Linked DNA regions of Dyadobacter chenhuakuii. The protein of the gene in region 1 binds, or shares a complex with, the protein of each later gene. Links are inferred from orthologs where the notes say so. Each region holds a gene or a part of one and is shown on either strand. Other genes may lie near its edges.

What was found. Proteins that work in one complex are often made in the same cells at the same time.
Region 2: the proteins of mnmG (region 1) and mnmE are in contact, whole or in part, in a solved structure (PDB 9HIP), measured with the Escherichia coli proteins. The link is inferred for Dyadobacter chenhuakuii from one-to-one orthologs.

What each region holds. Positions count from the first base shown.
Region 1 is NZ_CP098805.1:4,463,958-4,469,564, reverse strand. What follows is about bases 1,134-4,051. They hold mnmG (tRNA uridine-5-carboxymethylaminomethyl(34) synthesis enzyme MnmG), read left to right. Parts: upstream 1,134-1,620; coding sequence 1,621-3,483; downstream 3,484-4,051. Other genes in these bases: NFI80_RS18565 (class I SAM-dependent methyltransferase), read left to right, coding at 3,483-4,051; ybeY (rRNA maturation RNase YbeY), read left to right, coding at 1,152-1,565. Outside these bases: NFI80_RS18580 (coiled-coil domain-containing protein), read left to right, coding at 1-1,014; more of NFI80_RS18565, read left to right, coding at 4,052-4,388; NFI80_RS18560 (Ig-like domain-containing domain), read left to right, coding at 4,467-5,607. UniProt on the Escherichia coli protein: NAD-binding protein involved in the addition of a carboxymethylaminomethyl (cmnm) group at the wobble position (U34) of certain tRNAs, forming tRNA-cmnm(5)s(2)U34.
Region 2 is NZ_CP098805.1:424,774-430,263, reverse strand. Bases 959-3,759 are described here. They hold mnmE (tRNA uridine-5-carboxymethylaminomethyl(34) synthesis GTPase MnmE), read right to left. Parts: upstream 3,143-3,759; coding sequence 1,775-3,142; downstream 959-1,774. Other genes in these bases: NFI80_RS01790 (7-carboxy-7-deazaguanine synthase QueE), read left to right, coding at 3,312-3,759; NFI80_RS01800 (nucleotidyltransferase substrate binding protein), read right to left, coding at 1,309-1,731; NFI80_RS01805 (nucleotidyltransferase domain-containing protein), read right to left, coding at 992-1,309; NFI80_RS01810 (barstar family protein), read left to right, coding at 959-967. In the rest of the region: NFI80_RS01815 (DMT family protein), read right to left, coding at 20-394; more of NFI80_RS01810, read left to right, coding at 581-958; more of NFI80_RS01790, read left to right, coding at 3,760-3,893; NFI80_RS01785 (OmpA family protein), read left to right, coding at 3,848-5,490. UniProt on the Escherichia coli protein: Exhibits a very high intrinsic GTPase hydrolysis rate. Involved in the addition of a carboxymethylaminomethyl (cmnm) group at the wobble position (U34) of certain tRNAs, forming tRNA-cmnm(5)s(2)U34.

The sequences.
Region 1 (5,607 bases):
AAACAAATGTCGCAGTCTATGGAAGAATCCATGGAGGCTGCTGAAATGGAGCAGATGCAGGAGAATCTGGACGCATTGCGCGACATTTTAGAAAATCTGATCACATTATCCTTCGATCAGGAGACATTGATGAAAGATTTCCGCGGCGTGAGCTTGCAGGACCCCCGGTTTATCAAACTGGGCCAGCAGCAATTGAAATTGAAAGATGACGCAAAAATTGTTGAGGACAGTCTTTATGCGCTTGCGAACCGGGTGATCCAGATCCAGTCGTTCATTACGCGTGAGCTCAATGATATGAAGTCTTATATGGACGAGAGCGTAAAGAGCATCAAGGACCGCCAGATCAATCAGGCGACTGCGAAGCAGCAATTTGCGATGACGTCGATGAATAACCTTGCCTTAATGCTAAGCGACGTCTTTAACCAGATGCAGCAGCAAATGGCCATGGCGATGCCGGGAAGCGGCAAGGGCAAAAAAGGAAAACAGAAAGGTGAGCAAAAGGGCATGGGTGAAATGCAGGAGAAGCTCAACGGTGAAATGAAGAAGCTTGGAGAAGGGAAGGAGGGGCAAGGAAATAATTCCGAGAAGCTGGCCAGAATGGCGGCTGAACAGGCGATGATCCGCAAGATGATTCAGGACCTGATGGAGTCGCAGAAAGGCACGGAGGTGGGCAAACAAATGAGCAAGGAGTTACAGGAGATCGCCGAGAAAATGGACGAGACTGAAACCGACCTGGTGAACAAACGCATTACACCGGAGCTCATTAAGCGCAACCAGGAAATCACGACGCGCTTGCTCGAATCTGAAAAAGCGATGAAAGAGCAGGACGAAGATGAGCAGCGCAAGGCCCAAACTGCGAAACAATTGCCAAGACAACCACCTGCGGCTTTTGAAAAATACATCCGCGAGAAGGAGAAGCAAACCGAATTACTGAGAACCATCCCGCCTACATTCTCGCCATTCTACAAGCGGGAAGTGGACACTTACTTCCGCAAGTATCAGGCTAAGAACTGATTATAACTGTATTTTGTTATGAACATTCCGATGACCGCGTTTTAACACTTTTTAAGCAAGTTGTTAGAGGCGCGGTCACCGGCTAAACTGATCTTAACCGGATAGTTTAGTATGTTTGTAATATTTTATCGCCTGGTATGCTTAATTTCTTCACCGAAAACGTCGATTTCGACCTGTTACGCCCGTTAAAAACAAAAAAGTGGATCAAAAACACCTCAAAATCAGAGGGTTATGAGATAGCTGATTTGAACTATATTTTTTGCGACGACGATTATCTCCTGGAAATCAATAAACAATATCTTGATCACGACTATTTTACGGACATTATTACGTTTGACAATAGTGAGGAAGACAATGTGATTGAGGGAGATATTTATATCAGCGTTGATCGGGTTCGTGAAAATGCAGCAACGTTTCACGCCGATTTTGAAACCGAAATGCGGCGTGTTTTGATACACGGTTTGCTGCATTTAATGGGTTATGATGATACGGACGAAAAGCTGAAATCGGCCATGCGAGCCAAAGAGGATCAGTATCTTCTGCTCTTCTAGTTAACATTTCCACGTGGAACACTTTAATTAAAGTGGTTTAATAAGTAAAAGAATTATGTTTCAAGAATATGATGTGATCGTGGTGGGAGCAGGCCATGCCGGTTGTGAAGCAGCTGCGGCTGCGGCAACGATGGGCTCCTCCGTCCTGCTGATTACAATGAATATGCATACCATTGCCCAAATGTCGTGCAACCCTGCTATGGGCGGCGTGGCGAAAGGGCAGATTGTTCGTGAGATCGACGCGCTTGGCGGACAGTCTGGGATCATTAGCGACAAAACAATGATACAGTTCCGGATGCTCAATTTGTCAAAAGGCCCTGCCATGTGGAGCCCAAGATGCCAGAGCGATCGCGCAATGTTTGCCACGGAATGGCGGAATGTTTTGGAGCAAAATCCGAATGTTGATTTCTGGCAGGACACTGCGAAAGAAATCATCATTAAGGATGGAAAGGCTTGCGGCGTGAAGACGAGTCTGGGCATTGAGATCCATTCCAAATCCGTAGTGCTTACCAACGGCACATTCCTGAACGGACTCATCCACATTGGTGAGAAAAATTTCGGCGGCGGCAGAACAGGAGAGAAGGCTGCGACTGGCATCACCGAACAATTGGTAACATTGGGCTTTGAAGCAGGCCGCATGAAAACCGGAACGCCTCCACGTGTGGACGGACGCTCGCTCGACTATTCAAAAATGGAAGAGCAACCCGGAGACGAAAATCCATCCAAATTCTCTTACTCGGACACCAAGCCGCTTGCTAAGCAACGCAGCTGCTGGATTACTTACACCAATTCGGAAGTGCATGAAATTCTGAGAACAGGTTTTGAAAAATCACCCATGTTCTCGGGAAGGATTAAGGGAATTGGCCCGCGTTACTGTCCTTCTGTTGAAGACAAGATCAACCGGTTCGCAGATAAGGATCGCCACCAGATTTTCGTGGAGCCGGAAGGGTGGGACACGGTTGAGGTTTATGTGAATGGTTTCTCGACCTCTCTGCCCGAAGACGTGCAGTATGCAGCACTCCGGAAAATTCCCGGCTTCGAGAATGCTAAAATGTTCCGTCCGGGTTACGCGATCGAATACGATTATTTCCCCCCGACCCAATTGAAATCGACATTGGAAACACATTTGATCCAAAACCTTTTCTTTGCCGGCCAGATCAACGGGACGACGGGTTACGAAGAAGCAGCTTGCCAGGGATTGATGGCGGGCATTAATGCGCATCAGAATGTGCATGAGCTCGAACCATTCGTGCTGAAAAGATCGGAGGCTTACATTGGTGTTTTGATTGATGATTTGATAAACAAAGGGACGGAGGAACCTTACCGGATGTTCACCTCACGTGCTGAGTATCGCACATTGCTGCGTCAAGATAACGCGGACATTCGCCTTACTGAAAAAGGTTTTAAGCTAGGACTGGCGAATCAGACCAGGCTTGATAATGTTGAGAAGAAGAAAGCCGAAGTGGCTGAAATCATCGCAGCATTCTCTGCTACAAAATTGACGCCGGAAGAAATCAATCCAACGCTTGCCGCCATCGGCACGGCTCCATTGCGGGAGAAGATTTCACTTGCACAACTTTTAAAACGACCGCAGATTTCGATTGACCAGTTGACGGAAGCCAGCCCTGTTGTTGAGACTTTGCTCGAAAAATTTGGAAAAGATTCCATTCATCAGGCAGAGATAAATCTCAAATATGACAGCTATATAGAGAAGGAAATGTTGCTGGTTGAAAAAATGAACCGTCTGGAAGATTTAAGCATCATTGATAATTTCAACTATGATGTGGTTACTTCCCTATCATTTGAGGGACGTGAAAAATTGAAAAGGACGCGTCCTTCTACAATAGGACAAGCTTCCAGGATCAGCGGCGTGAGCCCTTCCGACATTTCAGTATTAATGTTATTCATAGGACGATAATGCCATTAGAAACGCTTCAGAATTGCCCCGTATGTGACAAGTCCAGCTTCAATAATTATTTGAATGTGGAGGATTACACTGTGTCGCATAAGGAATTTACAATCCAGCAATGCAACAATTGTTATTTCCTGTTTACTAATCCGAGGCCTTCGGAAGCAGAGATAGGGGCCTATTATCAGTCCGACGATTACATTTCGCACCACGATGAAAAGAAAACGAATCTGATTTCGAAGGCCTATACAGCCGTAAGAAACCGCACGATCAAACAAAAAGTGGAGCTGATCAATAGCCTTTCCGGATCGAAAGGAAGCATATTGGACGTGGGTTGCGGTACGGGTGTTTTTCTGACTGCTGCTTCAAAAGACGGCTGGCAGATTTCGGGAACAGAACCGGATCCGGGTGCAAGAACATTGGCGCAGAAGCGGGCAGGGGCTTCAATCTTTGAAACCATTTACGCCGATGAACTCGATACAAAAACATTCGACGTCATTACAATGTGGCACGTCCTGGAACATGTTCATCTACTGAATGAAACCATTGACTGGCTGTATAAGCATTTAAAACCAAATGGCAAGATCCTCATCGCCGTTCCTAATCCGCAATCATTTGATGCTGTAAAATACGGTCGTTTTTGGGCTGCCTATGACGTTCCGAGACATTTGTATCATTTCACCAAAGGCACAATGAAAACGCTTCTTCAAAAGCATAATTTGGAGGTCAAAAGCATTCTGCCAATGTGGTTTGATTCGTTTTATGTTGGAATGTTGAGCTCGAAATACAGCGGTGGAAGCATTAACTATCTTGATAGTGTAAAAACGGGACTTTTATCCAATTTGAAAGGGCGGGCGAAAGACAAAGACCATCTCAATACATCGAGCCTTATATACATTGTTTCAAAAAAATAATCAGTAATCCTGACAAAATCCGACTGGGCCCTCAATACGCGTTATCTGTATTGCGGGCCTTTTAACTTTCCAAAATCAATGATCAGAACCATTGCCATTGCTATCATTTGCCTCGTTATTTTCGGTCGCTGTGCCCAGCAGGTTTCGCCAACGGGCGGTAAAAAAGATTCCATTCCGCCTACGCTACTGGAAAGCAATCCGCCGAACAAAACGCTGAATTTTAAGGGGAAGAAAGTAGAGGTTTTCTTTGATGAATATGTGGTCGTAGATAACATTAATCAGAAACTGGTCATCACGCCCGAAGCTGATAACCCATATTCATATAAGCAGAATGGCATGTCTGTTTCATTGAGTTTTAAAAATGAATTCAAAGACAGCACCACCTATACATTGAATTTTGGGGATGCAATAAGGGATTTTGCAGAAAAAAATCCGGCAAAAAACTTGAAACTCGTATTTAGCACAGGCAACACGCTCGATTCCGGACGGGTTTACGGGACATTGAAAGATATAAAGACCAACAAGCCCATTTTTGACGCCCTGGTAGGTCTTTATAACCTCAGCGACACGCTTAACATCGCTAAACAAAAACCTTATTACTTCTCCCGAACAGACAGCAGCGGCATCTTTTCCATTGAGAATATTCAGACAAGAGATTACAAAATGATCGCGATCGACGACAAAAACCGCAACATGCTCTACAACGCAAAAGACGAGCGCATGGGGTTTTTAAGCAAACCGGTAACCGCCGGATCGGATTCTGCTTCCTATCATATCGATATGTTCCTCTCTGATAACACTGTGCTTAAGATCCAGCGGACCATTCCCCGTGTTAATAATTATGCAGTTGTTTTCAGTAAGTCAATTGAAAAAGTGGATGTGAAATTTATGAACAACGACACTTTGCCCTATATGCTCGAAAATGGAGCAGCATTAAAGTTTTTCAATGTGCAGCCGCATCCGGATTCTACATTAGTAAAGCTGACCGTTACAGACTCACTCGGAACAGTGACTGATTTTGAACAAAAGATCGCATTTCAAGCACAAAGAGGGAAGGAGCGGCAGCGGGATCCATTGAATATGACGACAAAACCGGAAGGAAATAAGGCGCTTACCAACACATTTACTTACACCCTTAATCTCAATAAGCCCATCCAGTTCCTGGATGATAAGAACATTACACTTATTACGGACAGCCTTACGCACGAGCCGCTCAGCG
Region 2 (5,490 bases), 4.0 Mb from region 1 along the record:
AGCAATGCTGGGGAAACCCTCACGCCTTGAAAATAAAATAAACCGCTCCCACCAGTAATGCGAAGCCGATCAGGTGGTTGTAGGTGAATTGCGTATTTTTAAAAAACGTTACCGAGAAGATCATAAAAACGATCAGGGTAATCACCTCCTGAATAATTTTCAGCTGCACCAATGTAAACGGGCCTCCGGTTTCGGAAGAGCCGATGCGATTCGCCGGAACCTGGAAGCAGTATTCAAAAAATGCCAGGCCCCAGCTCAGAAGTATGATCGTCCACAATGGTGTGGAGCTATGACCACCGTCCTTATTGAAGAATTTGAGGTGCCCATACCAGGCCAGTGTCATGAAGACATTAGAAAGGACCAAAAGTCCGATTGTTGAAATGTATTTGCTCATTTGTAAAGTGGAAAAGACCAGCAGCGTCCTTGCTGCCGGTTTTTGTTAACAAATTATTGAACCAGATATTGTTGATTCGGTAATGCTTATCGTTCTCATAACAAAATACAATCAAGGCACATTGTAAACTGCACCCTACGCTATAAATTTGCAATGTTCGCCTTACCATATCAATAACGGATAGAAATGCAATTAACAATTCAGGGCAGCTCAATTCAGGGGATTGCGTCCTTTTATACGGAGATCAACCGGCTTTTTATGGCTGACGAAGAATGGCAAATTGCAGAAAGCCTGGATGCCCTGGATGATCTTCTATACCGAGGATTTGGAGCTGCCAAGGGCGCCACAGCATTAGAGCTCATCTGGCTGGATATGGAAATTAGTCGGCTATCGTTGGGTTATGAAGAAACCAGGCGGTATTACCTGGAAAAACTACGCCCCGGCTCACCTTTCAACAAAGCGCTGTTTTCAGAAAAATTAAAAGCGCTGGAAACCTCGGAAGGAAAGACTTATTTTGATTTGGTCATGGATGTATTTGCGAGCCATCCGGCGGTCATTGTTGTACCGGGCTGAATCACCGAACCGGCGGAATCAAATTCAAGCTCCCTTGACGGTCACATTTTCAAAAAAAACCATCCCCATTCGATCAATATGACCAACAAGATCCTCATTCTCAATTTGATGGTAAAGTGCCAAATCTATCCTGTAAGGAAGCAGTAAATCATCCAGTTCTGTTTCAATTCTGAATTGATCAGTTAAAGTAAGTTTGTCTCCTACTAGCACTAAATCAATGTCGGAGCCGTTGCGGAAGTTTCCTTTTGCGCGCGATCCGTAGAGGATTACTTTTTCTACGTTCGGATACTTTCGGAAAACATTTTGAACTGCGATAATTGTTTTTTCTGACAGGCCGTACATTATTCTTTTTTGGCTATTATGGATTCCATCTTTTCTTGAAATGCTAAAAACAGAGGATAAAAATCACCGACAATGTTTTTATAAATCTGTTCGGATATTTCTTCGTTATAAGTATGGCTGGTAAGATTTCTATTCTTGATCATTTCCATCCAGTTATCGCCGTCCATGATCAGATCAACACTAAATGCCTGGCGTGTTGCATCCCTCGAACCTTTTATCTCCGAGTTGCCCTGATAAATAAAAAAATCCTGCATCACCTTCCAGGCCAATTCATGCGTAAATTCAAACGCCTGTATAACGCCTTGCCTTTCAAGTTCACTTAACGCACGTTGCGTATCCAGATGAACAGCTTCACCTAATTTCGCAAGTGCTTTTTTATAATTTTCAAACCGCTGTTTCCAACGAATATCCTGCTCGTCCATATCTTGTTGTTTGATAGAAGATTGCTTACTTTATTTAGCCTACCTACTTGCCGATACAGAAGCGGGAAAAGATGTTTTCTAATAAGTCATCCGTAACAATAGTCCCAGTAATCTCCCCCAAATGAAACAGCGACAACCGAATATCCTGCGCCAGAAAATCCCCGGTAACCCCCGTTTCCAACCCATTCAAAACATCATTCAAAGCATCATGTGTTTTCACCAAATGTTCGTAGTGACGCAAATTCGTTACCACAGTATCGCTGGCCGATTGGCCGTAAACCATTGAAACCAATTTATTGGTCAGCTGAGATAGTCCGGTTTGGGATTTTGCAGAAATTGAAATAACATTCTCTTGCAGCGCGCCTAAACTTTCAGCCGCTATTTCTCCAATATCAATCTTGTTCAACACATACAAAACCTGTTTTCCGTCGGGCAGTAATGCCCCGAGTTGCTGGTTTTCCTCCAAGGTTTCCAAACTGTCGAAAAGGAAGATCACGATATCTGCCTTCTCCATCGCATTTTTCGATCTTTCAATGCCAATGGATTCCACAAGGTCGGTGGTTTCGCGGATGCCGGCGGTGTCGATGAAGCGGAATTTCAGGCCATCGAGGACAATGGTGTCTTCGATGACATCGCGGGTCGTGCCGGCGATGCTGGTTACGATGGCTTTTTCTTCGTTTAGTAAAGCATTCAGCAATGTGGATTTGCCGACATTGGGCGAGCCGATAATGGCCACCGGGACGCCTTCTTTTAACGCATTACCGAAATCGAACGACTCGATCAAAGGCGCAATTGTGCTTAGTAATGCTTCAATAAGGCGGCGCAGATCATCGCGCTGGGCGAATTCGACGTCTTCTTCACCGAAATCAAGTTCGAGCTCGATTAAGGATGCGAAGTGGATGAGTTCGGTGCGTAATGATGCGAGTTTTTTGGAAAAGCCGCCTCTTAGCTGGTTTAATGCGGTTTTGTGGCTGGCTTGCGAATCGGCTGCGATGAGATCAGCTACGGCTTCGGCTTGGACTAGGTCAAATTGGCCGTTCAGGAATGCGCGCTGTGTGAACTCGCCGGGCTTGGCGATCCTTGCTCCTTTTGAAATGAGGAGTTTCAATATTTGCCTGATAATGTAGTCGGAGCCGTGACAGGAAATCTCTATCGAATCTTCTTTGGTAAAAGATCTGGGCGTTTTGAAGACGGTCACGAGGACTTCGTCGATGATTTCCCCGGCTGCCTGGATTGTTCCGAAATGTACGGTGTGGGTTTCGGCTTCTTCCAGGTTTTTTCCCTTAAAAATGGATTTTACCATGGAAATAGACCCAAGCCCGGAGACGCGGATCACGGCAATAGCGCCTACGCCTGAGGGAGTTGCGAGCGCACAAATAACTTCTTGCTGGTGGATTGGCATTGCATTCATACTGCAAATATGCGACTAATTGATCTGGTTTGATAGACTATTAGCACTTTGAATTTCGTACCTTTGGGCATTTTTCGACCGGATTGGTTGTTACATTCTTTTGAACATCTCCCTTTTTTGAATTGTGCTGACTGAAACATTGCCCATCGTTACCCACCAGCTTCCGGTTATGGAGGCCTTTTACACCTTGCAGGGTGAAGGCCAGCATAGTGGTCGGGCTGCTTACTTTATCCGCCTAGGCGGCTGCGAAGTGGGCTGTCACTGGTGCGACGTGAAAGAATCCTGGAATGCGGACCTGCATCCGAAATATAACATTAACAACATTGTCGACGGCGCGTTGCAGTATCCCGGCCGCCTGGCTGTGATCACTGGAGGCGAACCTTTAATGTATAACCTCGACGAGCTGACGGGCCAGCTGCAAGACGCAGGTTTTAAAACCAACATTGAAACATCCGGCGTATATCCGTTCACAGGACATTGGGATTGGGTGTGTTTTTCTCCCAAAAAATTTAAAACACCACACCCCGACATTTATAAAAACGCCAACGAGCTCAAAGCGATCATTTACAACAAAAGTGATTTTGAATTTGCGGAGTCACATGCTGCACTTGTCTCCGACGAATGCACGCTGCTCTTACAGCCCGAATGGAGTAAGCATGAGGTGATGCTGCCTTTGATAATTGAATATATCAAAGACAATCCCAAATGGAAAATGTCGTTACAAACCCACAAGTATATGAACATTCCCTAATGCACCGCGCCGCTATATTTTTGCTCTTCTCCTGTCTGTTTATTTCAAATTACACGCATGCACAGGATGCAACATTGTCCCGGAAAGCCCGGGAAACCTATGAAAAAGCGCAGCAAGCCTGGCAGGCAAGAAAGCTGCCCGATGCCATTGCGCTTTTTGAAAAAGTCCTGGAACAGGAACCCAACAGTTATGACACCAACCTGAGGCTTGCGCAGATCTACGAGCTGCAACGCAACCCGGATCTCACCAAAAAATATTACGCAAAAGCCATTCAGCTCAGACCAACGGCGCCGCAGACGGCGGCAGCGTTGCAATGGTTTGGACGCTATCATTTTGAAGCGCAGCATTACGATTCGGCGCAGGTCTACTACGAGAGAGCATTGCCATTGTTTCCCGCAAAATCGAGCCTCGCCCGGCTTGCGGAAAAATCAATAGCATCTTCCAAATTTGCCCGGGAGGCGATCAAAAATCCTTTAAGCATTCAGAAACAGTCCCTGGGCGACACGGTCAACTTCCTGAACACGCAGTATTTCCCTGTTATGACGGCGGATGATGAAACATTGATTTTCACCGGCCTGACGGAGAACCGTGACGAAAACATTTACACCACGCATCGTATCAATGGTAAATGGGACGTGCCCGAGGAAATTTCCAAGTCCATTAACACAACCAATAACGAAGGCACTTGCACTGTGTCGGCGGACGGACGAACATTGGTTTTCACGGCCTGCAACCGGCCGGATGGTTATGGAAGCTGCGATCTATACATTTCACGCAAAGAAGGCAAGGATTGGAGTGCGCCGCTAAATCTGGGTCAGGAAATCAATACACGCGACTGGGAATCGCAGCCATCTCTATCGGCCGACGGCCACCTGTTGTACTTTGCTTCGGACCGTAAGGGCGGACAGGGCAAGCGCGATATCTGGGTTACCAAACTTGATGATAAAGGCAAATGGGCGGCGCCAAAAAACCTTGGGTCACACATTAATACGCCCGATGAAGAAAATGCACCATTCATTCACGCCAACGGCAGAACGCTTTTTTATGCCTCAAACGGCTTTCCTGGCATGGGCGGTTTTGACATCTTTATCTCACAGCGCACGGACACTGTATGGTCGCAATCCAGGAACATTGGTTACCCTATTAACACCATAGCCGACCAGGTGGGACTTTTTATCGCTTCGGACGGGCAGAAAGCTTACTATACAGACGATGGTTCGGAAGGAAAAGGCCGCTCGCTGCTTTATACATTCAATTTGCCCCAAGAGGTGAAGAATATGATCGTGCCTACACGCTATGCGAAGGGAAAAGTGTTTGATAAAAAGACAAATACGCCGCTGGCTTCCGCTATCGACCTTTTTGATCTTAAAACACAACAAAAAGTCGGCGAATTCTCGTCGGATGGCAAAACGGGTTCTTTCCTGGCCGTGCTCAACAGCGGAGGCGAATATGCTTTTTATGTATCCAAACAGGGTTATCTTTTTAAAAGCCTGTCATTTACAGTGAATGATTCCACATCCTTTGTTGACCTGGACATTCCTTTGGAGGCCATTGAAAAAGACCGGGCGGAAGTGCTCAATAATATATTTTTCAAAAC